One region of the Rubrivirga sp. S365 genome, then DNA from elsewhere that is predicted to be linked to it. Evidence: riboswitches for the same ligand, from Rfam matches in the RefSeq annotation. Region 1 holds a riboswitch; the other holds the start of a gene.
What was found. Region 1 has a riboswitch for thiamine pyrophosphate ahead of thiC (phosphomethylpyrimidine synthase ThiC). Riboswitches for the same ligand answer to the same signal wherever they lie in the genome.
Positions count from the first base shown of each region.

Region 2: it holds a riboswitch for thiamine pyrophosphate, as region 1 does, so the genes downstream of both, RQM47_RS12655 (ABC transporter substrate-binding protein) here and thiC (phosphomethylpyrimidine synthase ThiC) in region 1, are expected to answer to the same signal.

Region 1 covers NZ_JAVTTN010000001.1:2,659,205-2,670,566, reverse strand. Annotated here, with positions in the region: gene RQM47_RS11720 (alpha/beta hydrolase family protein) at 1-717, opposite strand, end outside; gene RQM47_RS11715 (hypothetical protein) at 778-975, opposite strand; gene RQM47_RS11710 (DinB family protein) at 1,026-1,577, opposite strand; gene RQM47_RS11705 (acyl-CoA dehydrogenase family protein) at 1,574-3,166, opposite strand; gene RQM47_RS11700 (4'-phosphopantetheinyl transferase family protein) at 3,340-4,050, shown strand; gene RQM47_RS11695 (neutral zinc metallopeptidase) at 4,084-4,899, opposite strand; gene thiC (phosphomethylpyrimidine synthase ThiC) at 5,028-6,944, opposite strand; TPP riboswitch at 7,003-7,100, opposite strand; gene RQM47_RS11685 (TrmH family RNA methyltransferase) at 7,164-7,685, opposite strand; gene RQM47_RS11680 (hypothetical protein) at 7,773-8,372, shown strand; gene RQM47_RS11675 (hypothetical protein) at 8,609-8,791, shown strand; gene RQM47_RS11670 (DUF981 family protein) at 8,909-9,640, opposite strand; gene RQM47_RS11665 (YoaK family protein) at 9,810-10,547, opposite strand; partial or broken gene RQM47_RS17460 (tryptophan-rich sensory protein) at 10,672-10,872, opposite strand; gene RQM47_RS11660 (hypothetical protein) at 10,896-11,033, opposite strand; gene RQM47_RS11655 (hypothetical protein) at 11,231-11,362, opposite strand, start outside.
Region 2 covers NZ_JAVTTN010000001.1:2,868,039-2,879,400, reverse strand. Annotated here, with positions in the region: gene RQM47_RS12685 (SusC/RagA family TonB-linked outer membrane protein) at 1-516, opposite strand, end outside; gene RQM47_RS12680 (manganese catalase family protein) at 823-1,731, opposite strand; gene RQM47_RS12675 (ferritin-like domain-containing protein) at 1,802-2,311, opposite strand; gene RQM47_RS12670 (hypothetical protein) at 2,524-3,378, opposite strand; gene RQM47_RS12665 (DNA topoisomerase IV subunit A) at 3,599-5,947, shown strand; gene RQM47_RS12660 (hypothetical protein) at 6,092-6,301, shown strand; gene RQM47_RS12655 (ABC transporter substrate-binding protein) at 6,401-7,294, opposite strand; TPP riboswitch at 7,372-7,469, opposite strand; gene RQM47_RS12650 (M56 family metallopeptidase) at 7,527-9,569, opposite strand; gene RQM47_RS12645 (BlaI/MecI/CopY family transcriptional regulator) at 9,562-9,963, opposite strand; tRNA gene RQM47_RS12640 (tRNA-Phe) at 10,489-10,561, shown strand; tRNA gene RQM47_RS12635 (tRNA-Asp) at 10,659-10,732, shown strand; gene RQM47_RS12630 (NAD(+)/NADH kinase) at 10,865-11,362, opposite strand, start outside.

The DNA.
Region 1 (11,362 bases):
CGACACCTCGGGCCGCCCCGCCAGGTGCTCCGCCGCGGCCTGCGCGTCGAGCGCGAAGTCGGACGTCGTCGCCGCGCCGAAGTCGCCCGTCGAGGCGCCCACGCCCCGCTCGTCGTAGCGGAGGACGGCGATCCCGCGCCGGGCGAGGTGGTCAGCCAGGACCAAGAACAGGCGGTGCCCCATCACGTCCGCGTCCCGGTCCTGCGGCCCCGAGCCCGACACGAGGACGACGCCCGGGAACGGTCCCGGGCCATCCGGCACCGTGAGCGTCCCCGCCAGCGTCACGCCGTCGACCGACGCGACCGACACGTCCTCGTCGCGGTACGGGAACGGCGGCCGCGGCGTGTCGGACCGCTCGGGCGGGGCGGCCGCCCCGCCCTCGGCGCGCGTGAGCGTGAGCGGGAGGCTCGCCCCGCCCTGGCTCCACGTGCCCGCGACCGCCCTGCCCACGAGCGTGCCTTGGTACCGGCCGCCGACGAGCGGGACCGTGATCGTGAGCGTGTCGCCGCGGAACGTGGTCTCGCCCGTCGGCACGCCGAGGGCGCCCTGGGCTGGCACGTCGAACGTGGACGAGAGGCCGCCGTCCGCTTCGGCGACGTGGAACGTGACCGTCAACCCGGCGCCTTCGATCTCGCCCGTCCAGTCCCCGACGACGGGCGACTGGGCGGCGGCGGACGCGGCGACGAGGGCGGCGAGCGGGAGCAGCAAGCGGAGCATCGGGGCGGGGCGGGTGAAAAACGTCTCCCGAGCGAGGCCACCCCGCCCGAGGCGCCAAAGCTAGCCGGACCTCCGGGCGGGGCGGCCAAACAGCCACGCCAGCAGCCCGAACGGCCACGAGACCAGGCCGACCCCCAGCGCCACGAGCGGCCCACTTCTGCCCCGCCGCTCGGCGTCGCGGTAGGCCCACGGAACGCTCGCGAGGTAGGCCGCCCCCGTGGACAAGATCAGAAGTCGCTTGAAGGCGTCGGCGCTCATGGCGTGCAGGGGCAGCGGGACCCGCCCCTACGCCGCCCCGCCCCGCCGGGTTACGCCGCCCCGCCCGCGGCGTACCGCTCGCGGAGGATCTGGACGTGGTGCCGCTCGTGTCCCGCGATCACGTAGGCGGCCCCGCGCGCGCTCATTGGTCCGCCCGACACCGTGCCCACGGCGTCGAGGGCGGGGTGGGGGATGGACCCGAGCAGGTCGACGGTCGTCGCGCGGAGGCGTTCGAGCTCGCCGGCGAGGTCGGCCAGCGACCGGCGTTCGGGGCCGAGCGCCGCGACGTACGCGTCCTGGTCGTAGCCCGGCAGCGGCGCCGGGTCGCCCCGCCCGAGGTGGAGCGCACGGGCGCCGAAGATCCGCTCGGTGTCGATCACGTGCGCGACCACCTGGGCGGCGGTCCACTTGCCCCGCGCGTAGGCCCAGCCGGCGAGGGCGGGGCGGAGCGACCGGAGCCACGCGGCCGTCTCGGCGCCCTGCGCCGCCAGCGTCTCCAGCAGGTCCCCGTTGGGGACGAGCGCGACGTAGCGCCGGTAGAACGGGGCGAGCTCGGCGTCCGCGGGCCGCCCCGCCCAGGCGGCCCCGCCCGCCCCGCTCACGAGGTGGCGGGGCGGACGCGGTGGAGCCAGTCGGCCGTCGACGGCTCCTCGACGAGCGCCGTCAGGCCGCCCCGCCGGTACGTTTCGAGGAGGCCCCGGATCTCGGCCCGCGTCTCGTCGAGCATGTTGTGGACGAGCTCGGCCGAGTAGCCGCGCTCGCCGAGCTCGATCGTCATCTCCATGGTCACGAGCCGGCTGATGGCCCGGCCCAGCTCGACGAGCTTCCGCTGCGGCATCGCCCAGTCGACGTCGAACGACAGCGCGTCGCCCAGCGTCTCAGCGGCCCGCGCCGTCAGCGGCTCGGTGCGGAGGTAGGCGCCCAGGTTGGCCTGCTTGAGCCGGCGCATCGCCTTCACGACCGACTCTGTGACCTGCTGGTAGAGGATGTCGTTGGAGCCCTCGAAGATCTGGTACGGCCGCGAGTCCACGATCGACCGCCCCGCCAGGTGGTCCTCGCGGTAGCCCTGGGCGCCGGCGAGCTGGAGGAACGACTGGGCCGCCTCCTGCATCCAGTCCGTCACGACCGTCTTAAAGGCGTTCGCGCGGAGGCTCTCGGAAAACAGGTTGCGCTCGACGCCGGCCACCTCGGACGTCGAGAGGCACATGGCGGCCGTCCCCGTCACGAACGACTGGAGCCGGGCCAGCCGTCCCTTGACTTGGTCGTAGTCGACGAGCGACCGGCCGCCGACGAACCGCTCGCGGCAGTGGTCGAGGGCCTCGTCGTAGAGCCGCCGGAGGTAACCCATGCCCATGCCGGGGATCTGGAGCCGGCTCCGGTGCAGGATGTCGAGCATCATCTTGATGCCGGTCGTCTGGGGCTCGAGCCGCGAGGACGCGGGGAGGTCCACGTTGACCCGGTTGAGGCCGTACGGGATCATCTTGAGCCCGACGTTCGGGTACACTTCTTCGACCTCGACGTGCTGGCGCGGGCACGTGCTGTCGGCAATGAAGAAGTCGACGTCGCGGCGGAGCTCGCCCGACGACGTCCGGCCGCGGGCCGTGAGGAGCCAGTAGTCGGCCCAGCCCGTCAGCCCGGCCCAGTGCTTGGTGCCCTCGACGTGGTAGGTCCCGCTCTCGTCCTGCGTCCACGACGTCTCCATGCGGAGCGCCTCGGACCCGTAATCCGGCTCGGTGATCATGAGCCCGCCCATCCGCCGGCCCTGGATGTAGGCCGGGAGCACGCGACGTTTGGCCTCCTCGGACCCGTACTTCGCGACGGGCTGGAGGAACAGGCCGCCGTTGATCCCGACGACGAGGGACAGCGCAAGCGAGTGGTAGCTCGTCTCCTCGAGCACCGTCATGCTGTGGGCGATCGAGCCGCCCCGCCCGCCGTACGCCTCGGGCACGTAGACCGAGAGCGGGTCGACGTCGCGGAACCGCTGGACGACGAACGGGGGCAGCCCGCGCTGGAGGTTCATGCGGCCGGCGTCGACGCGGACCTCGAACAGGTGGTCGAGCCGCTCGCGGTAGGCCGCGAGAAAGTCGGCGAACGACTCGCGGACACGGCCGAGGGCGCCGGGGGCCACGTCGGCTCCGTCTCCGGAGGAGTCCATCGGGGGCGCGAGGGGCGGCACGGGCAAGTCGCTCATAGCGGGGGTGTGGAGGAGCGGAAGATAGCGGGGGAGGAACGGGGAGCCGTAGTCCGTCGGTACCAGTCCGACAGCGGTTTCCCCGTCGGGCCGTGTAGTGGACTTCCCCAGTGGCTCCGTACTCTCTTCCTGCTCCAGACGGTCCCGCCCGTGCGAATAACTTTCAGTCAGGGTTGAAAACGTTCCGGCACGGCCTCCCATCCGGCGTCGAGGTCGCCCTCGCCGGGGGCGGGGCGGACCCCGACGCGCTCTCGGCCGCCGAGCGCGCGCGGGCCACCGCGTTCGGGAGCGCCGACCGCCGGCTCCGCTTCGCGCTCGGCCGCGAGGCCCTGCGCAGGCTCGCCGCCGGCCGCCTGGGCTGCGCCCCGCCCGACGTCCCGCTCGTCGTCGGCCCGGACGGCGCCCCGCGCCTCGACCTCTCGCGCCTCGACCTCCCGCACGACGGCGTCCCGCCCGCCCCGCCCGCGTTCGTGTCCATCGCCCACGCCGGGCGGGGCGGGGCGGCGGTCGGCGCGGCGGCCCTCGCCGACCGCCCGGTCGGCGTCGACGTCGAGGCGGTGGCCCCGCGCCACCCCGCCCTGTGGCGGCGCATGCTCCGCGACGACGAGCTGGGCGCTCTCGACGCCCTGGGCGGCCCGACCGACGAGGCGCAGACGCTCTTGTGGTCGATGAAGGAGGCCGTCCTCAAGGGGCAGCGGACGGGGCTGCGCGCCGGCGCCCGGTCGGTCCGCCTGACGCTGGACCGCCCCGCCCCGGCTGCCGCGAGCGGGGCGGCGCGGGCCTGGGCCGAGGCGTCCGGGCCGTGGCGGCTCCGTTACGGCCGCGTCGGCGGCCTGTGGCTGGTCGTGGCGTGGGCCGAGGGCGGGGCGGCGCCTCCCGCGTGACGCCGCGGGCGGGGCGGTGGCTGGCGTGGTAGACTACCGGAAGCACACGGCGTAGTCGCCGCCCTGGTAGCCGGCCAGGAACGCCTCGGCGCGCTGGCGCGACGAGCCGTGCGTGAACGACTCGGGCCGGACGACGCCGCCGGCCCGCTCCTGGAGGCGGTCGTCGCCGACGGCGGCGGCGGCCGAGATGCCCTCCTCAATGTCGGCGTCGTCGAGCTGGACCGCCCCGCCCTCGTCCTGGGCGTAGTGTGCCCAGACGCCGGCGAGGCAGTCGGCCTGGAGCTCGGTCTGGACCGACATGGCGTTCGAGCGCGACCGGCCCAGGAGCCCCTCGACGTTCTGGACGTGGTGGCCGATCTCGTGGGCGATGACGTAGGCGAGCGGGAAGTCGCCCCGCGCGCCGAGCGCCGCGAGCTGGCGGAAAAACGAGAGGTCGAGGTACACCGTCTGGTCGGACGGGCAGTAGAACGGCCCCGTCGCCGCCTGCCCGTAGCCGCACCCGGTCGGCGTGGCGCCCTCGTAGAGGACGAGGTTGGGCTCGGGGTAGACGTCGCCGGTCTGGCGATAGAGGGCGCCCCAGACGTCCTCGGTCGAGGCGAGCACGGCGTCGACGACCTGCGAGGCCTCGTCCTGCGGCGCGCTCGGCGTCGTCTCGACCGGCCCCGTCGCCGCCCCGCCCCCGCCGAGGAACTGGTCGACGGGGAGCCCGAAAAAGGCCGCGATGAGGACCACCACCAGGCCGCCCAGCCCGAGGCCGCCCAGCCCGAGGCCGACCCGCCCGCCGCGCCCGCCCCGCCCCCCGCGGCGGTCGATGAGGTTGCCGCTCGAACGGCCGGGTTTGATGAGCATGGGCGGGGCGGGGCGGGTGGAAGGGGGGCGGAAACTTAGCGCGAGCGCCGCCCCGTCCGGGACGTCCCGCCTGGGGTTGTCCCACCCCGCCCGGGCCGCCCCGCCCGCACACGCCGCGGGCGGGGTGGTCAGGCGCGGGGGTAGAGCGTGCCGCCGCCGGCCGCGAACTCCCCGGCCTTCTCGCGCATCCCCTCGGGGATGGCCGCCTCGACATCGACCCCGTGCGCGGCCGCGTAGTCGCGGACGTCCTGGGTGATCTTCATCGAGCAGAACTTCGGCCCGCACATCGAGCAGAAGTGGGCCACCTTTGCCGAGTCCTTCGGGAGCGTCTCGTCGTGGAAGGCGCAGGCCCGCTCCGGGTCGAGGCCCAGGTTGAACTGGTCCTGCCAGCGGAACTCGAACCGGGCCTTCGAGAGCGCGTTGTCGCGGGCCTGCGCGCCCGGGTGGCCCTTGGCGAGGTCGGCCGCGTGCGCCGCGATCTTGTACGTGATGACCCCCTCGCGGACGTCGTCGCGGTCTGGCAGCCCGAGGTGCTCCTTCGGCGTCACGTAGCACAGCATGGCGCACCCGAACCACCCGATCATGGCGGCGCCGATCCCCGACGTGATGTGGTCGTAGCCCGGGGCGATGTCGGTCGTCAGCGGCCCCAAGGTGTAGAACGGGGCCTCCCCGCACCAGTCGAGCTGCTTCTGCATGTTCTCCTGGATCAGGTGCATCGGGACGTGGCCCGGCCCCTCGTTCATGACCTGGACGTCGTGCGCCCACGCCCGCTTCGTCAGCTCGCCCTGCACGTAGAGCTCGGCGAACTGGGCGTCGTCGTTGGCGTCCTCGATCGAGCCCGGCCGGAGCCCGTCCCCGATGGAGAACGAGACGTCGTAGGCCGCGCAGATCTCGCAGATCTCGTCCCAGTGCGTGTAGAGGAAGCTTTCGCGGTGGTGGGCGAGGCACCACTTGGCCATGATCGAGCCGCCCCGCGAGACGATCCCCGTCCGCCGCCCCGCCGTCAGCGGGACGAACCGGAGGAGGACGCCGGCGTGGATCGTGACGTAGTCCACGCCCTGCTCGGCCTGCTCGACGAGCGTGTCGCGGAACAGGTCCCACGTGAGGTCCTCGGGCGTGCCGCCGACCTTCTCGAGGGCTTGGTAGATGGGGACCGTCCCGATCGGGACCGGGCTGTTCCGGAGGATCCACTCGCGCGTCTCGTGGATGTGCTTCCCGGTCGAGAGGTCCATGACCGTATCGGCCCCCCACCGGATGGCCCACGTCAGCTTGTCCACCTCCTCGGCGATACTCGACGTGACGGCCGAGTTGCCCATGTTGGCGTTGATCTTCACGAGGAAGTTCCGGCCGATCGCCATCGGCTCGAGCTCCGGGTGGTTCACGTTGGCCGGGATAATGGCCCGGCCGCGGGCGACCTCGTCGCGGACCCACTCGGGCGTGATCTCGCGCGGGATGGCGGCGCCGAAGGCGTGGCCGGCGTGCTGCTGGAACAGGGCGGGGTGGGACTCGCGGAGGGCGCCGAGCCGCTGGCCTTCGCGGATGGCCACGAACTCCATCTCGGGCGTGACCTCGCCCCGCCGGGCGTAGTGGAGCTGCGTCACCGTCCGCCCCGCCCGGGCGCGGCGGGGCGGGCGGACGTGCTCGAACCGGAGGTGAGCCGTCGCGGCGTCGGCGGCCCGCTCGCGGCCGAACGCGCTCGACGGGTCCCCGAGCCGCTCCGTGTCGCCGCGCTCCTCGACCCACGCGCCCCGCACGCTCGGGAGGCCGCGCCGGAGGTCGATCGGGACGTCGGGGTCGGTGTACGGCCCGGAAGCGTCGTACACCGGGAACGCGGGGTTCTCCTCGACGCCGAAGCTGGCCGGCGTGTCCGCCTGCGCGACGAGCCGCATCGGCACGCGGAGGTCGGGGCGGGAGCCCTCGACGTAGACCTTGCGCGAGCCGGGGAGCGGGCGTCGGACCTCGTCCGAGAGCTCCCCGATGCGGGCGTGGGTGGCGGCGTCGGCGGCGCGGCGGGCCGAGGCGGCGGGCGGGGTGGCGAGGTCCATGGCGGCGGTCCAGAGGTGAGGGGGTCTGGAAGCCGGGGGTGCCGCCGGGCACGACCGGAAGCTCTCCCTACGCCGGTGCGAACCGGATCAGGTGCGGAGGGTCTGTCTCAGCCGCCCGGCCCGCGCGCGGCGGGAGCGGGGCGGCACCCCTGGCTTCGGCCGTCAAGGTACGCCGCCCCGCCCGCCTGGCAAGGGGCTACGCACGCCCCGCCCGCTCGGTCAACGGGAGGCGGCCCTCTCGGGCGGTCCGCCTTCGCCGCGCCCGACCTCTTGGTACCGCTCGACGAGCCGGTAGGCCGCGGCCCCGAACGCGACGGCCACGTTCAGCGACGCCTTCGCGCCGTACTGCGGGAGCCCGACGACGAGGTCGGCCGCGTCCAGCACGTAGCGCGGCACGCCCGTTTTCTCGTTGCCCAGGACCAGCGCGAGCGGGAACGCCGAGGCCGGCACGTCGCCCGGCGCCACGGCCTCTGGCGTCCGTTCGAGGGCGGCGACGGCGAAGCCCTCGGCGCGGAGCGCGGCGAACGCGTCCTCGGCCGTGTCGTAGCGCTCCCACGGCACGGCGCCCTCGGCGCCCAGCGCCGTCTTGGCCACGCCGCGGTGCGCGGGCGTCGGCGTGTACCCGGTGAGGACGACGCGGGCGAGGCCCGCTGAGTCGGCCGTGCGGAACACGGCGCCGACGTTGTACGCCGAGCGCACGTCGTGGACGACGACGACGAGGGGGTGGGGGAGCAGGGCCACGGCGGCGGGGCGGGGCGGGGCGGGCGTGCAGACCGGCACGGTTGTCGCTCGGTAGTATGCGCGCTCCCCACTCGCCCCGCCCCGCCCATGTCTCGAACGGTCCCGTTCTTCGTCGCCCTCCTCGCCGCGCTCCTCGTCGCGCCGGGCTGCACGACGATCCAGCAGCTCGCCGCGCTCCGCCAGGTGCAGTTCGACCTCGACCGCGTGTCGAACGGGCTCGTCGCCGGCGTCGACCTCGACCGGATCGCCCGGGGCGGCGACCTCGGCCCGGCCGACCTCGCGCGGTTGGGAACGGCCGCCGCGCGCGGCGAGGTGCCGCTCCGGTTCACGCTCCACGTGGGCGCGGAGAACCCGGCCGACAACCCGGCCGCGGCCCAGCTCGTGTCGCTCGACTGGACCCTGTTCCTCGACGGCACCGAGACCGTCTCGGGCGTCTACAACGACGACCGCCTCGTCCCGCCGGGCGGGGTGGCCGACTTGCCCATCGAGATGGAGCTCGACCTCGTCCGCTTTTTCGGGCGCAACGTGGGCGACCTCACCACGCTCGTCCGCAACCTGGCCGGCGCGGACACGCGGCGCCAGACGGTCCGCCTCGAAGCGCGGCCGACGGTGTCGACGCCGGTCGGCCCCATCCGCTACCCCGGCACCATCTCGATCGACTTCCCGGTGGGCGGGGCGGGGCGGTAGGGCACGCGCCGGAGCAGAGCACGTTTGCGGTCCCAGGGATTCCCCTAGTCGACTGGGGCGGCGCGTGCGGATATGTGCGCCAAAAGAGCACCGGGGAGTGAGGAGAGAAACGGAGAGGCCAAAGCGATCCCCCTACGGCTGCCAGGGCGGCGTCTTCGTACTCTGCTGGTACACTCTCCGCTCGTTGCCCTGGCGCGCTGGGGAGACGGCTTTTTGCTCACATACCAACTGCTACAATGAAGACCTACACCCGCCCCGCCCTTTCGGTCATCGGCGACGTCCGCACGCTCACCGCGGCGGACCAGATGTCGACCCAGACCGACTCGATCCTCGACATGGGCGCCCAGATCGGGACGAGCACCGGCTCGCTCGACGCCTGCGTCTCGCCGAACCCCGTCCCGGGCGGCGTCTGCGAGTAGCTCACCCGAGCACCCGCATCCCGGCGGTCCCCGCCGGCCGAGCCCCGCGCCTCCCCGAGGCGCGGGGCTCTCGTTTGTCTGACCCCGACGCCAGATTCGCCGCCCCGCCCCCGCGCGTCACGGCGCGTCGGGCATCGTGTTCACGATGAGGCCGATGTGCGTGAAGAAGTTGAGTGCCCCGAACAGGAGGAACACGACGCCCGCGACGGTCCACGCCGTCCCGACCACGCGGCGGACGCCCTCGCGGAACGACCACGGCAGCAGGACGGCGCCTAGCCCGACGAGCGCGTACAGGCCTGAGATGAACGTGGCCTCGATCCAGGGGTACGACGCGAACCAGCCCGCGATGGGCTCCTCGGGCGGGGCGGCGAACAACTGGTAGCCCACGCCGGCCGCCGCGATCCCGAACAGGCCCAGCCCCATCCCGAACACGAACACCGAGACCGGCCGGAGCACCTCGGTAAACGCCGCGCCGGGGTCCGCCTCAGCGAGCAGCCGCGGCCCGCGCGTCCACGCGTAGAACGCGACCCACAGCAGGAGCACGCCGAACGCGAGGCTGGGCTCGCCGAAGACGATGTTGTCGAACGGGAAGTACCTGGCGAGCGGCCACGTGAGCGTCATGTGGAGGCCCGTGGCCGTGAGGATCGTGCCGAGCACGGCGAACGCCATCGCGTAGCCTTCGAGCGCCCGCTCGGGGAGCGTCGAGCGGAGCAGGCGGCCGGCGCGGACGACGAGGATCAGGCCGGCGCCCGTCGCCACAGCCATGATCGTGTTGTAGGTCGGCATCTGCGTCCAGTCGATCGTGAGGCCGCCGGAGTCGCCGCTTTGGAGGAGTAGGGAGAGGAGCATGGAGAAGGAGAGGGCGGGGAGGTCGAGGCCACCCGGCCCGCGCGTCGTGAGGGGGCGGGGGCGTCCCGCGCGAGAAGAGGGTCGTAAACGTACTCTGGGGAGGACAAACGGTGCTGCGGCCGCCCCGCCCAGCTCCTCAGTCTCGGGGCAGGCGAGGGCGGGGCGGGCGCTACCCGGCGGCGGCCGGCCGCCGCCACGCCGGCCACCGGACCACCATCGCCAGCAGGACGGCAATGGGGACGACCACGGCCCACGACTTCGTCACGAGGAGCACGGCCGCCGCCGCCGCCGCCCCGCCCACGTAGACGCCCCACGTGGCCGCGAGGAGCACGGCGTCTGGCGGCGGCGTCCAGCGCGGCACTGGCTCCCGAGGCGGCGCCTCGCCCACGGCACGGTCGAAGGCGAGCGTCGAGAGGCGCGTGAGCATGCCCGTGAGGTAGGTCGTCGAGATCCCCAGCACGTCGATCCGCCGGGCCGCCGCGCTTTGGACGCCCATCGCCGCCGAGGCCGCGGCGATGAGCCCCTCGCGCACGGCGGGTCCCGGCGTGGCGTCGCCGCTGAGGGTCCAGCCGGCCGCCACCACCACGAGGAGGACGATCTCGACGGTCAGCCCGCGGCGGAGCCCGCTCCGCGTGTCCCGCCCGTGCCCGACCCACGTCCCGAAGGCCGCCCCGCCCATGAAGCCGACGATCGCGAGGGCGTGCTGAAGCAGCGCCCCCCGGTCGCCGTCGACGAGCGAGATGCCGAGCAGGACCGTGTTGCCGGTCATGTTGGCGACGAACACGCGGTCGAACTGCGTGTAGCTCAGCACGTCGACGTAGCCCGCGACGGCGCTGAGTGCGAGCAGGAGGAGCCGGCGGAACCGGATCTGCCGCGCGGGGAGCGGGGCGGCGGGCGGGGTGGTCACGGGGCGGGCGCGGGGCGGCTCGTGGCGCTCGGCCGTCGAACAGCGGGTCGTCGTTGCGGCGGGTGACGCCGAGGGCGAGGTAGCTCGCGAAGCCGGTCCACGCCAGGCGCGGGAGCAGGGCGAGCGCCGCCTTTTTGTCGATCTGGGTGGCGAGCGCCGTGCTGGCCAGCGTCGTCCCGAAAAAGGCGACCGAGTCGACGGCGCCGAGGACCGGGCTGCGGAGGCCGAAAAAGGCCGGCGTAAAGGCGGCGAAGAGCCCCCACCCGACGCCTTCGAGCGCGAGGTAGGCCCGGCGCCCGGGCGTCCCCTCGGGCGCGTTCGCCACGCGGAGGTTGCTCCAGAGCGTGGTCACGTTGTTGAGCGTCCAGGGTCGAGGTCCTGGTAGAACGGCTTCGAGTTCTGCCCGGTGAGGCCGAGCGCGGTCGGGGCGTTGGCGAGGAGGCCGACGGCGGCGGCCTGCCACCAGCGGTAGCGTTTGGAGGACATGGGAAAGAGGGGCGTGAGAAAACGGGGCGCGGCGGGGCCGTCGGTGATCGCTCCGTCGTGGCCCGCCCCGCCCTCCCGATGGGGCGGGGTGGATCGCCGCCCCGCCCACGATAACGGACGAGGAAACAACACGAGCGACAGGGACCTTCGGGCAGCGCCCGCCCCGCTCGGGCGGGGCGGGTGCCAGGGGCGGGGCGTCAGGCGATGGGGTCCATCACCCGGCCCAGCGCGGCCAGCATCCCGGGGTCGCGGCCGAGGTACACGACGACGAGGTTGCCGCCCTCGTAGACGTTCCAGACCGGCGAGAACGCGGCCGTCGAGAGCCGGAG
Region 2 (11,362 bases), 210 kb from region 1:
GAGGATGATCCGGGCTCCCTGGCCCGGCGCCCCGCCCGTGTCGATGACTTGGGCACCGGCGACCCGGCCGGAGAGGGCCGAGACGAGGTTGCCGGTGTCGGCCTCCTGGAGGTCGGCCGCGTCGATCTGCTGGACCGAGTACCCCAACTCGCGCTCCTCGCGCTCGATTCCGAGCGCCGTCACCACGACGTCGTCGAAGACCCGGGACGCGGGCGCGAGCGCCACGTCGACGACCGCCCGCCCGTCGACGGCCACGGCGAGCCGCTCGTAGCCAATAAACGAGAACACGAGCGAGTCGGCCCCGGCCGGCACGTCCAGGCGGTAGCCGCCGTCGGCGTCGGTCGACGTCCCGACCGGCGGCGTCCCGGCCACCACGTTCACGCCGGCCAGCGGGGCGCCGGTCTCGGCGTCGGTGACGGTCCCGGTCACCGCCCGCTCCTGGGCGCGGGCGGGGTGGGCGGCGGCGAGCAGGACGAGGAGCCCTGTGGCGAGGGCGACGCGGGTAGCGAAGAGCATAGGGCCGGGGGCGGGGTGGGGCGCTCGGGAGCCGCCGTCAAGGTAGCGTGAAGCGCCTGTAGGGCAAGGGCTTTTCTTAGGCCCCGCTCCGCCCCGCCCTTAGGTCCGCTGCTCCTGCGGCCTCGCTCCGCCCCGCCCCACACTGACGGCCCGTGCTGCCCCGCCCCGCCCGCGGCCTACACCGACGGCCCGTACCGACCACCCCGCCCACAGCCCGTGCCGACCGCCTCGCCCAAACGAGCGCCGCCCCGCCCCCGGCGTGCGGGGGCGGGGCGGCGCGGGCCTACCGAGGGCGGGCGGGGCGGCTCAGGAGAGCGCGTCCTTCGCCTTCTGGACCAGCCCAGCGGCCCCGCTTTTGGCCCCGTCCTGCGGCGTCGCCGCGTCGAACGTGGACGGCGGCGGCTCGGGGAGCTGGGGCTCGCCGCCGAGCGGCTCCATCTTCGGGATGAACGAGAACTCGCCCTTGCCGTCGATCGAGCGGCCCGACGTGTAGCGGGCGCCGGGGTCGTCCTGCGGCTCGATGTGCGTCGACATGAACGCGTAGCTCAGGTTCATCTCCTCGACGTGCGGCCCCTTCTGCTCCTCCGACATGGGGATCGACGCCGGGATCGGGTGGACGTTCTCCACCCCGCCCAGCTCCTCGATGACGGCCAGCCACTGGTTCTGGTGCATCGTGTCGCGGGCGAGCAGGAACCGGAGCATGTCCTTCATGCCCGCGTCGTCGGTCATGTGGTAGAGCCGGGCCGCGAGCGTGCGGCCGGTCGACTCGGCCATGACGTTGGCGTACATGTCGCCGGCGAGGTTGCCGCTCGCCACGATGTAGTTGCCCGTGAACGGGCCGCCGTTGGCGTCGACGGGCATCGCGCCCAGCCCGGCCGAGAGGAACTGGCGCGGCTGCATCCCGCCGAGGATGGCGGCCACCATCGGGTTCTCGGCCGCCTCGTCCTGGACCTGGGTCGGGGCGCCTTCGAGGTTAAGGGCGACGGCCGTGCACAGGATCTCGATGTGGCTGATCTCCTCGGTGCCCGTGTTGAGCAGCATGTCGCGGTACTTCGACTGCGACGGCGGCTGGTTCCACGCCTGGAACAGGTACTGGAGGCACACGCGCATCTCGCCCTCCTGGCCGCCGATGGCCTGCTGGAGGGCCTTGGCGAAGAGCGGGTTCGGCTTGTCGACCTTGACCTCGTACTGGAGCTTGTTGTCGTGGTAAAACATGTGGGGAGAGAGGGTGGGGGAAGTGAAAACGTGACCGCCCCGCCCTCGTGAGCGGGGCGGGGCGGATGGCCTAGGCCTCGGCGGCGAACGGGTTGACGATGGACTCGGCGAGCTGCGTGAGCGAGTCGTCCGTCGCCTCCTCCTCAGCCAGCGTTTCGGCGAGGAGTCGGGCGTCGTCGTCGCGGCGGAGCCGCTCGGCGAACGTGCGGACGGTCCCGTAGCCGGCGATCTCGTAGTGCTCGACGCGCTGGGCCGCCGCGATCAGGCCGGCGTCGCGGACGGCCTCGTCGCCGTCGGCGTCGATGATCTCCTGGCCCTCCTTCACGAGCCCCTTCATGGCCTCGCAGGTCTCGCCGGAGAGGCTCTTGCCGAGGTTCTTGCCGATCTGCTCGAGCCGGTCCTTCTGGCGCCTCGTGGTCTCGAGGTGGCGCATGAACGCCTGCTTGAGGTCGGGGTGGGCGGCCGCGTCGGCCATCTTGGGGAGCGCGTCGACGAGCTGCGACTCGGCGCTGTAGAGGTCCTTGAGTTGGGCGACGTAGAGGTCGTCGAAGCTTTTGAGGTTGAGGCTGAAGAGGCCCATAACACTGGGGGCGGGGTGGGAGAGAGGGGGCCGGAGGTACCGGCGCGCGCCCACGCCGGTTGCCGCCCTGCCCGCCGATCCGCCCCGCCCACGGCGATGTCGGGCGTCGCCGGACGCCCTGTCCGGTGGCTCTCCCGTGCCCGCCGTCAGGGGACGGGCGGGGGTGGGCGTGTCCCTACGGCCGCGGACGGTGGGCTGCCTGGGGCGGCGCCTCAGCAGCCGCTCGTGCGGTGCCGCCCCGCCCGCCCGACGAGCGCGCCGGGCGGGGCGGCACTCGACAGGTAGAGCGCGGGCCGCGAGACGACGTAGTGGTCGGCCTCGTCCAGCAGCAGGTCGAGCCGGCCATCGCCGTCCAGATCCCCGGCCCACAAGAGGGCGGGGCGGCCGTCGCCGACGAGGTGCGCGACGGGCTGCCCCACCCCGCCCGCCGACAGCACGGCGACGCGGGCGGGGCGGACGGGCTCGGGCGCGCCCACGGCCTCCGGGCCTTCGACCACGCTCAGCACGTAGGCCGCCCCGCCCAGCCTCAGGCCGATCTCGCCCGACGCGAGCGGCCACCGCCCGGCGAACGCCGTCGGCGCCGGCCCGTCCGCGAACGGGCGGGGTGGTCGGACGAGGAACAGGGCGTCGTCCTCGACGGAGCCCCACGCGTCGACGGTCGAGAACGGCGTCGTTACGCGCCGGCCGGTGGGCGGGCCGCCCGGGTCGTCCACGACCTCGTCCCGGACCGTCTCGACGCGGACGGCGAACGACCGGAGCGCCACCCCGCCCAGCGTCGGGTAGAGCCCCTGCCACCGCTCGCCGGTCTGCACCTCGACCTCGTCGCCGTGGAACGTGCCCGCCCCGCCCAGGAGCGCCACCGCCCCGCCCGCCGTGTCGGCGGCGGCGGCGAGCGCCCGGAACGAGTCGGCCGCGACCGGCTCGCCACGCGGACCGCGGGCGAACAGATCGAGCGGGGCGGGTGCCGGCGCCGCGTCCCGCTCGGCGGCCGCGGGCGGGGCGGCTGGCGACGGCGCCTCGGGCTGGCAACCGGCGAGGAGAGCGAGCAGGAGCCAGCGTGTGGACACGGACGCAGGGCGGGGCGGCGTGAGGCGCGCACGGACCGTGCCCGGCCGCCCCGCCCGCAGAACAGGGCGCGAGGCCGACCGCCCCGCCCTCCGGCAGGACCGGCAGGACGCGGGGCCGCATCAGACAGCCGCCGTGCGTCTGCCTCGGGGCGGGGCGGCGTATGACGCGCCCTGTCACCCCGGCCTCGTACTTTGGCGCATCCCCCGGACACGCACGCCAATGCCCGTCGTCGACACGATCCCGCTCCACGAGACCGCCAAGGAGCGGTACCTCACCTACGCCCTCTCGGTCATCACGAGCCGCGCGCTCCCCGACGTCCGCGACGGGCTGAAGCCGGTCCAGCGGCGGATCCTGTACGCGATGTACACGGGGCTCCGGCTGACGCCGGAATCTAGGCACAGAAAGAGTGCGACGATCGTGGGGGAAACAATGGGCAAGTACCACCCGCACGGCGATACGGCGATCTACGACGCCATGGTGCGGATGGCCCAGACGTGGTCGCTCCGCGCGCCGCTCGTCGACGGCCAGGGCAACTTCGGGAGCCTCGACGGCGACGCGGCCGCGGCCATGCGCTACACCGAGGCCCGGCTGCGGCCGCTCGGCGCCGAGTTGCTCCGCGAGATCCGCCAGGACACGGTCCCCTTCCGGCCGACCTACGACGGCCAACTCTTCGAGCCCGTCGTGCTCCCGGCGACGGCCCCCAACTTCCTCGTCAACGGGGCCACCGGGATCGCGGTCGGGATGGCGACGAACGTGCCGCCGCACAACCTGGGCGAGGTCGTCGACGCGGCCCTGGCGCTGCTCAAGAGCCCGAACGCGCGCGTCGACACGCTCCTGCAGTACGTCCAGGGACCCGACTTCCCGACCGGCGGGCGCATCCTCAACACGCCCGAGGAGATCGCGAAGATCTACGAGACCGGCGAGGGCGCCGTCGATCTAAGGGGCGAGTTCGAGACCGAGGGGAAGAGCCGCGTGGTCGTGACCTCGATCCCGTACGCGACCCAGAAGGCCGACCTCATCGAGAAGATCGCCGACCACATCCGGGCGGGGAAGGTCCCGCAGATCGTCGACATCCGCGATGAGTCGACCGAGGACGTCCGCATCGTGCTGGAGCTGAAGCGGGGCGCGAGCGCCGAGGCCGCGATGGCGTACCTGTTCAAGCACACGCCGCTCCAGAGCCGCTTCCACGTCAACATGACGGCGCTCGTGCCGACGGACAATCCGGAGGTCGCGGCGCCCGAGAAGGTGGACCTGCGGACGGCGCTCCGCCACTTTCTCGACTTCCGCCTCGACGTGGTCACGCGGCGGCTCGCGCACGAGCTCCGCGCGCTCGAAAAGCGGATCCACATCCTCGAAGGGCTCGCCGTCATCTTCGACGCGCTCGACGAGGCGATCGCGCTCATCCGCGCCTCGAAGAACAAGGCGGACGCGAACGGCCGGCTCCGCCACCGCTTCGGGATCGACGAGGACCAGGCCGACGCCGTGCTCGAGATCAAGCTCTACCGGCTGGCGCGGATGGAGATCGACGCCATCCTCAAGGAGCTCCGCGAAAAGGAGGCCCGGGCGGCCGAGATCCGCGCGCTCCTGGCCGACGAGGCGGGGCGGTGGAAGATGGTCCGCCGCGAGCTCCGCGACGTCAAAAAGCAGTACGCCGACGAGCGCCGCACGGCCGTCTCCGGGCCGGACGCCGTCGTCGAGTACTCGGCCGAGGACTACATCACGAAGGAGGACGTCTACGTCATCGTGACGCGCGACGGCTGGGTCAAGCGGCAGCGGTCCTACACCGACCTCGACGCGATCCGCGTGCGCGAGGGCGACCGCGTGCTCTACGCGCTCGCGGCGTCGACGCGCGCGACCGCCGGGTTCCTGACGTCGGCCGGGCGGTGCTACACGATGCGCGTCGACGACCTCCCGCAGACGACGGGCTATGGCGACCCGGTCCAGAAGTTTTTCGACTTCGCGGACAAGGAGACGGTCGTGGGCGTGGTCTCGTTCGACGACCGCGTGCTCCCGACGGGCGTCCCCGAAGTCGACGGCGAGCCGCAGCCGGAGCTGTTCGCGGGCGACGGCGCGCCCGTGGGCGACAACGTCGTCGCCGGCCCGTACATCGTCGCCGTGTCCTCAGACGGGCTCGCGGTCCGCTTCGAGACCGAGACGTTCGTGGAGCCGTCGAACAAGAACGGCCGCGTCTTTATGCGCGTGAAGTCGGGCGAGCGCGTGATCGGCGCCGAGGTCGCGGCGGGGTCCGAGAACGTGTGCCTGGCGTCGCGGCAGGGCCGGGCGCTCATCTTCCCAGTCCCGCAGGTGCCGGTCTTCAAGAGCGCAGCCAAAGGCGTCATCGCCATGCGCCTGAGCGGGGCGGACGACCGCGTGCTCGGGATGGCCGTGTCGGAGGCCGCCCGGCGCGGGCTCGAAGTCGAGACCAGCCGCGGCCGCACCGAGATCGTGCGCACGACCAAGTTCGAGGTGACCAACCGCGGCAACAAGGGCGCGACGATCATCAGCCGCGGCACGCTCCGCGCGGCGACGGCGGACCCGACGGAGCTGCACCTGCCGGGCCGCGAGTAGACCACCCCGCCCCGCTCTGAGACTGCCCCACCAGACTGCCCCGCCCATGGTGGGGCGGGGTGGACGCGAGGCGCGCCGGGCGGGGCGGCGTAACCTGGGCGGGGCGGCCGCGTACCGCTGCTGCTCCACCGCCACCCCGCCCCCATGCTCCCCGACGGCTTCGACTTTAACGACGTCCGCTTCTACCTGGCCCTCTTCGTGACGGCTGGGCTCCTGTTCGTCACGTGGCGCGCGCGGCGGATCGTGCGCGCCCAGGACGCCGAAGACCGAGAGCTCGCGCTCGCAGAGGCCGCGGGGCGGACGAGCGTCCTGGGGCCGCCCCGCCCCGTGGAGCGGGTCCGGGCGGGGCGGTAGGGCGAGGCGAGACGCCCTCGCGTCGCGCTCGGCGCCTCCGTCCAGCAGGCAGGCCTCCCTGTGCCACCCCGCCCGGGCGGGGCGGGGCGGGGCGGGGCGCTACAGCGCGAGCTCGTTCGTCCAGTAGGCGTCGGCGCCCGGCGTCTCGTCAATGAGGCCGCGCTCGTGCATCCACGCCTCAAGCTGCCGGTAGTAGTCGGCGCTCATCGAGAAGTCGTGCGTGAAGCAGGGGACGGTCGCGTCGTAAATGGCGCGCGTGAGGGCGTCGCCGGCGTCCGTCTCGGTGTGCGCGAAGTAGACGGCGCGGGCGGCCTCGGGCGCCTGCTTGACGGCGTCGACGCCGCGCCGGAGCACGCGGACGAGCGCCTCGAACGCCGCGCGCCGCTCGGCGAGCGCGTCGGGGTGCGCGATGAGGATGAGCTGGCAGAAGTCGGGGACGCCCCAGTCCTTGAGCGCGAACATTCGCACGTCGAGCCCGCGGTGCTCGGCCTCGACGATCTCGAAGTTGTGGAACACGAGCGTGGCCACGTCGGCTTTGTCCTCGGCGAGCGCGTCGGTGTGGTAGAACGAGTTGTTGACGCGGCCGTAGCCGTCTTCGGTGCCGGTCGGCCCGCCGTCGGCCTCGACCATCGTGGCGACGATGGCGGGTCCGCCGGGGCCGGGAGCGCCGGGGTACTGGATCCGCCGCCCCGCCATGTCGCGCGGGCGGGCGATCTCGGCCTTCGCCATCACGCCGCCGTTGGTGTGGAGGAAGCGAGCGAACCCGACGCACGGCCGGCCCTCGGCCCGGTCCTCGACGAGGTGGAGCGGCTCGGTGACGGCCACGTCGAGCTCGCCCCGCTCGATGGCCTCGACGGCGTCGAGGTGCTCCTCGGGCTCGACGAGCTCGATCTCTAGCCCTTCGTCGGCGAACCAGCCGCGGTCTTGGGCGAGGAGGAACGGGACGTGGTCCGGGTTGAGGAACCACTCGAGGCCGATGCGGAGGCGCGTCATGGGGGCGGGGCGGGGTGGGAGTAGGCGGAAGCTCCCGGGGCCACCCCGCCCGGGCACGCGCGTGCTCGGCGGGCGTGAAGCGCTCCCTACGCCGGTACGAGCCGGATCAGGTGCGGAGGGTCTGTCTCAGCCGCCCCGCCCGCACGAGGCGGGCTGGGGACGGCACCCCTGGCTTCCGGCGTCAAAGTACACCGCCCCGCCCAAGGTGAGGGCGGGGCGGCGGGGTGCTCTCTCAGCCTGGGCGCTGGTAGTTCAGCCCGAACGTGCCCGTCCAGGTGCCGCCCAGGCCGGGGCGGGCGCCTTCGGCCGTGTGGAACGCGGGAGCCCGTACGATCGCGAGGGCCGCGTCCAGCAGCGGCCCGCCCCCGCTGACGACGTCGATGTCGTAGGGGACGCCGTCGGCGCCGATCGTGTAGCGGACTTCCGCTGTCCCCCCCGCCGCGTTCTCCTGAGCGAGCGTGGAGGGCAGTGAGCGGATGCGGCGCTCGATCTCCGCCCCGCCCGAGAGCCGGGACACGTCGACGCCCCAGTAGCGGACCTCGCCCGGCGCCATCCCCTGGTCCTCGCCGGCCGGCAGCCGGAACGTGATGGGGACCGCGAACCGGACCGGCACCGCCTCCCCGCCCTGGCGGCCGGGCTCGAACCGGAGACCGCGCACGGCGTCGAGCGCCGCCGCGCTCAGCCGGTCGTCCGGCGAGCGGAGCACGGCCGGGTCCGCCACCCCGCCCGCCTCGGTCACGACGAACTGGACGACCACCTGGCCCTCGACGCCTTCGGCCCTGGCGTCCTCGGGGTAGACGACCCGCTCCTGGAGCGCCTCCAGGCCGCCGACCAGCTCCGGCTGGACCTCGGCCACGTTGTAGACGCCGTCGGCGCCAGCCTCGGGCACGGGCGGGGTGGCCGCCCCGCCCTCAAGCTGGAACGTGACGGGGACGGCGAACCGGACGCGGACGGGCTGCCCGTCCTGCATACCGGGCTCGAACCGCGCCTCGCGGACGGCCTCGGCCGCCGCTTGGTCCAGGCCGTCGTTGCCCGTCGAGCGGAGCAGCTGGAGGTCCGTCACGGCTCCCTCTTTGCTCACGATAAACTGAAGGACTGCCGTGCCCTCGACGCCCGCCTGGTGCTGGAGCTCGGGGTAGTCGAGGCGCTCCTGGAGGCCCTCCAGCCCGCCGATGAGCTGGGGTTGGACGTCGGCCACCTCGTACACCTCGTCCGTCGTGTCGGGTGGGGCGAGCGCGCGGTCGCCCGCGGGATCGGGCGGGGCGGGGTGGGGAGCCGTCATGGCCGCGAGTCCGCCAGCGAGAACGAGCGTCAGGAGGCCGGCGAGGCGGCCGCGGCGGGCGAGGCGGCGGGCGCGGTCGGGCGAGAGGGTGCAGGTCATGGCGTCGATGCGGGTTTTGAGGGACGAATCCCCCCGCCCCGCCCCCAGCGCGAGGGGCGGGGCGGGGAGGGAGGCGTAGCGGAGGAGGAGGTCGGCGTAGGTCCGGCGGCGGCCCGGGCAGGCCGCGAGCACGGCGGCGTCGGCGGCCCGCTCGCGGTCGAGGTCGAGGCCGCGCCCGAGCGCCTGCGCGAGCGGGTGCCACACGAAGGCGGCGGCGACGGCGCGCTGCGCCGCGTGCCACGCGAAGTCGGCCCGGCGGACGTGGGCGAGCTCGTGGGCCAGCGCCACGTCGAGCGCCGCCCCGCCCAGGTCGGCTGGCACGGCCACGACTGGGCGCCGCCAGCCGACCGTGAACGGGGCCGCGCCGGGCGGCGCCTCGACGGCCGCGACCGGCCGCCCGACGCCCGCCCGCTGCCGGGCCGCGTCGAGGGCCGCCGCGACGGCGGGCGGGGCGGGGGGGAGGGCGCGCCGCACGCGGGCCAGGCGCAGCGCGCCGCCGGCGACCCGCACGAGCGCGACGACGCTCGCGGCGAGGGCCAGCGCCGTCAGCACGCCCAGGGCGATGAGCCCGGCGGGCGGGGCGACGAGGGCGGGTGCGGCCGCCCCGCCCCCGACGACGACCTCGGGCAGCCACGTCACGGCGGGCGGGGCGAAGGCGGCGAGCGCGACGGGCACGTTGGGCGCCCACGCGCCCAGAGCGGCCGGCACGGCGAGCGCGACGGGCAGCGCGGCGAGCGCCGCCCCGCGCACGGGCAGCCCGACGGCGGCCTCGGCGCGCGTCAGGCGGAGCGCGCCCTCAATGATGAGCGCGAGCACGGTCCAGGCGGCGACGGGGAGCCAGAGCGACCCTAGCGCCGCCCCGCCCAAACTGGCGAGCGTGGCGGCGTCAGGCATCGGAGGGCGGGGCGGGGTCGTCCTCCAGGCGGTCGACGATCCGGCGGAGGTCGGCGCGGTCGGCCTCGCTCAGCGAGCCCTGGTCCACGAGGGTCTGGACGAGGTCGCGGGCCGAGCCCCCGAACACCTTGTCGAGGATGCCCGAGAGCACGGTCCCCTGGACCTCCTCGGGCGGGCGGGCTGCCGAGTAGACGTAGGCCGTCCCCTCGGGCTCGTACTGGAGGTAGCCCTTGTCGGCCAGGTTCTTCATCACCGTCATGACGGTGGTGTAGGCGAGGCGGCGGCGCGCGGAGATGCGGTCGTGGACGTCGCGGGCCGTCGCGCGGCCGAGCGCCCAGACCTCGCGGAGCACCTCCATTTCGGTCCCGCCGAGCGGGGTGAGGGGGTTTCTCATAGAGCTTCGGTCGGTTCGTACTAATTGTATAGTAGATCGGGGGCGAGCGCAACCCCCCGGATCATTTTTTCTGACCCACCCCGCCCGTCGCCGCCCTGCTCGGCTACGGGCGGGGCGGTCCTGCACGGCGCCGCTCCTCCCAGGCGCCGTTGCAGGGGACGGCGCTACGGCATCCGCCCCGCCCGTGCCGTGGGCGGGGCGGGCATTGTGCCCCCATGCGGACACCACGCGTAGTGTCCCTACGAATCTGGGCCGCTACGTTTTTGAGGGCGGGGCGGCCCCAGACGTCTCGGCCTGACGGCATCGCATGCAACGGCGCTACGACGGCCACCCCGCCCACGCCACGGACGGACCCAAAGGGCGGGGCGGTGATCTTCTGCTGCCCGCTGCCCGCTGCCCGCTGCCCGCTGCCCGCTGCCCGCTGCCCTCTTCACCGAGTCTCGGCGCGGTGGCCGGTGGTGGAATCCGCCGGCCGCCGCGTATATTCGTCAGCCCCGCCCGGCGTCACCGGCGCTAGGCAGAGCGGGTCGAGTAGCTCAGTTGGTAGAGCAACGGACTGAAAATCCGTGTGTCGGCGGTTCAAGTCCGCCCTCGACCACCCCGCCCGGATCGCGGCCTCACGGTTAAGATCCGGCGGAGCGGCCACCCCGCTCGCCCCCGCCCACATGGGGGCCGTAGTTTGGTCGCACCCCGCTGGCCCGGTAGTTCAGTTGGTTAGAACGCCTGCCTGTCACGCAGGAGGTCGCGAGTTCAAGTCTCGTCCGGGTCGCCCGACGCCCCCGCTTCGCAGGAAGCGGGGGCGTTTTGGTGTAGAGAGGGGCGGGAGGAATCGGGCACGAGCAGAGGGCGGGGCGGCCTGTAGCGCCCGCTCATCCCTCTATCCCGCATCCCTCGATCCCTCCTAAAACACCCCCGCCTGCCCCCAGGACAGCTTTTCGCGGATGGTCGAGAAGTAGTCGCGGTCGGGGAGCGTCACGAGGCGGACGGCGTGGTCCGACCGGCGGACGCGGACGACCACGTCGCCGCCGCCGTCGAGCAGCGTCGACGTGCCGTCGACGGCGAACGCGAACGGGTGGCCCCGCGTCTCGACCCGGAGCACGAGCTCGGCGTCGCACGGGAGCACGATGGGCCGGGCGGTCAGCGTGTGCGGGGCGATGGGCGCCACGACGATGACGTCCGCGCCCGGCACCAGGATCGGCCCGCCCACCGAGAGCGCGTAGGCCGTCGACCCGGTCGGCGTGGCCACGACGAGGCCATCGGCCCAGTACGTGTTGAGGTGGGCGCCGTCGACGGTCGCCTCGACCTGGATCATGCTCGTCGTGCCCGACTTGTCGACGACGACGTCGTTGAGCGCCCACGCAGGGAGGTCGGCGAGCGCCGGTCCGTCCGCCGCCCCGCC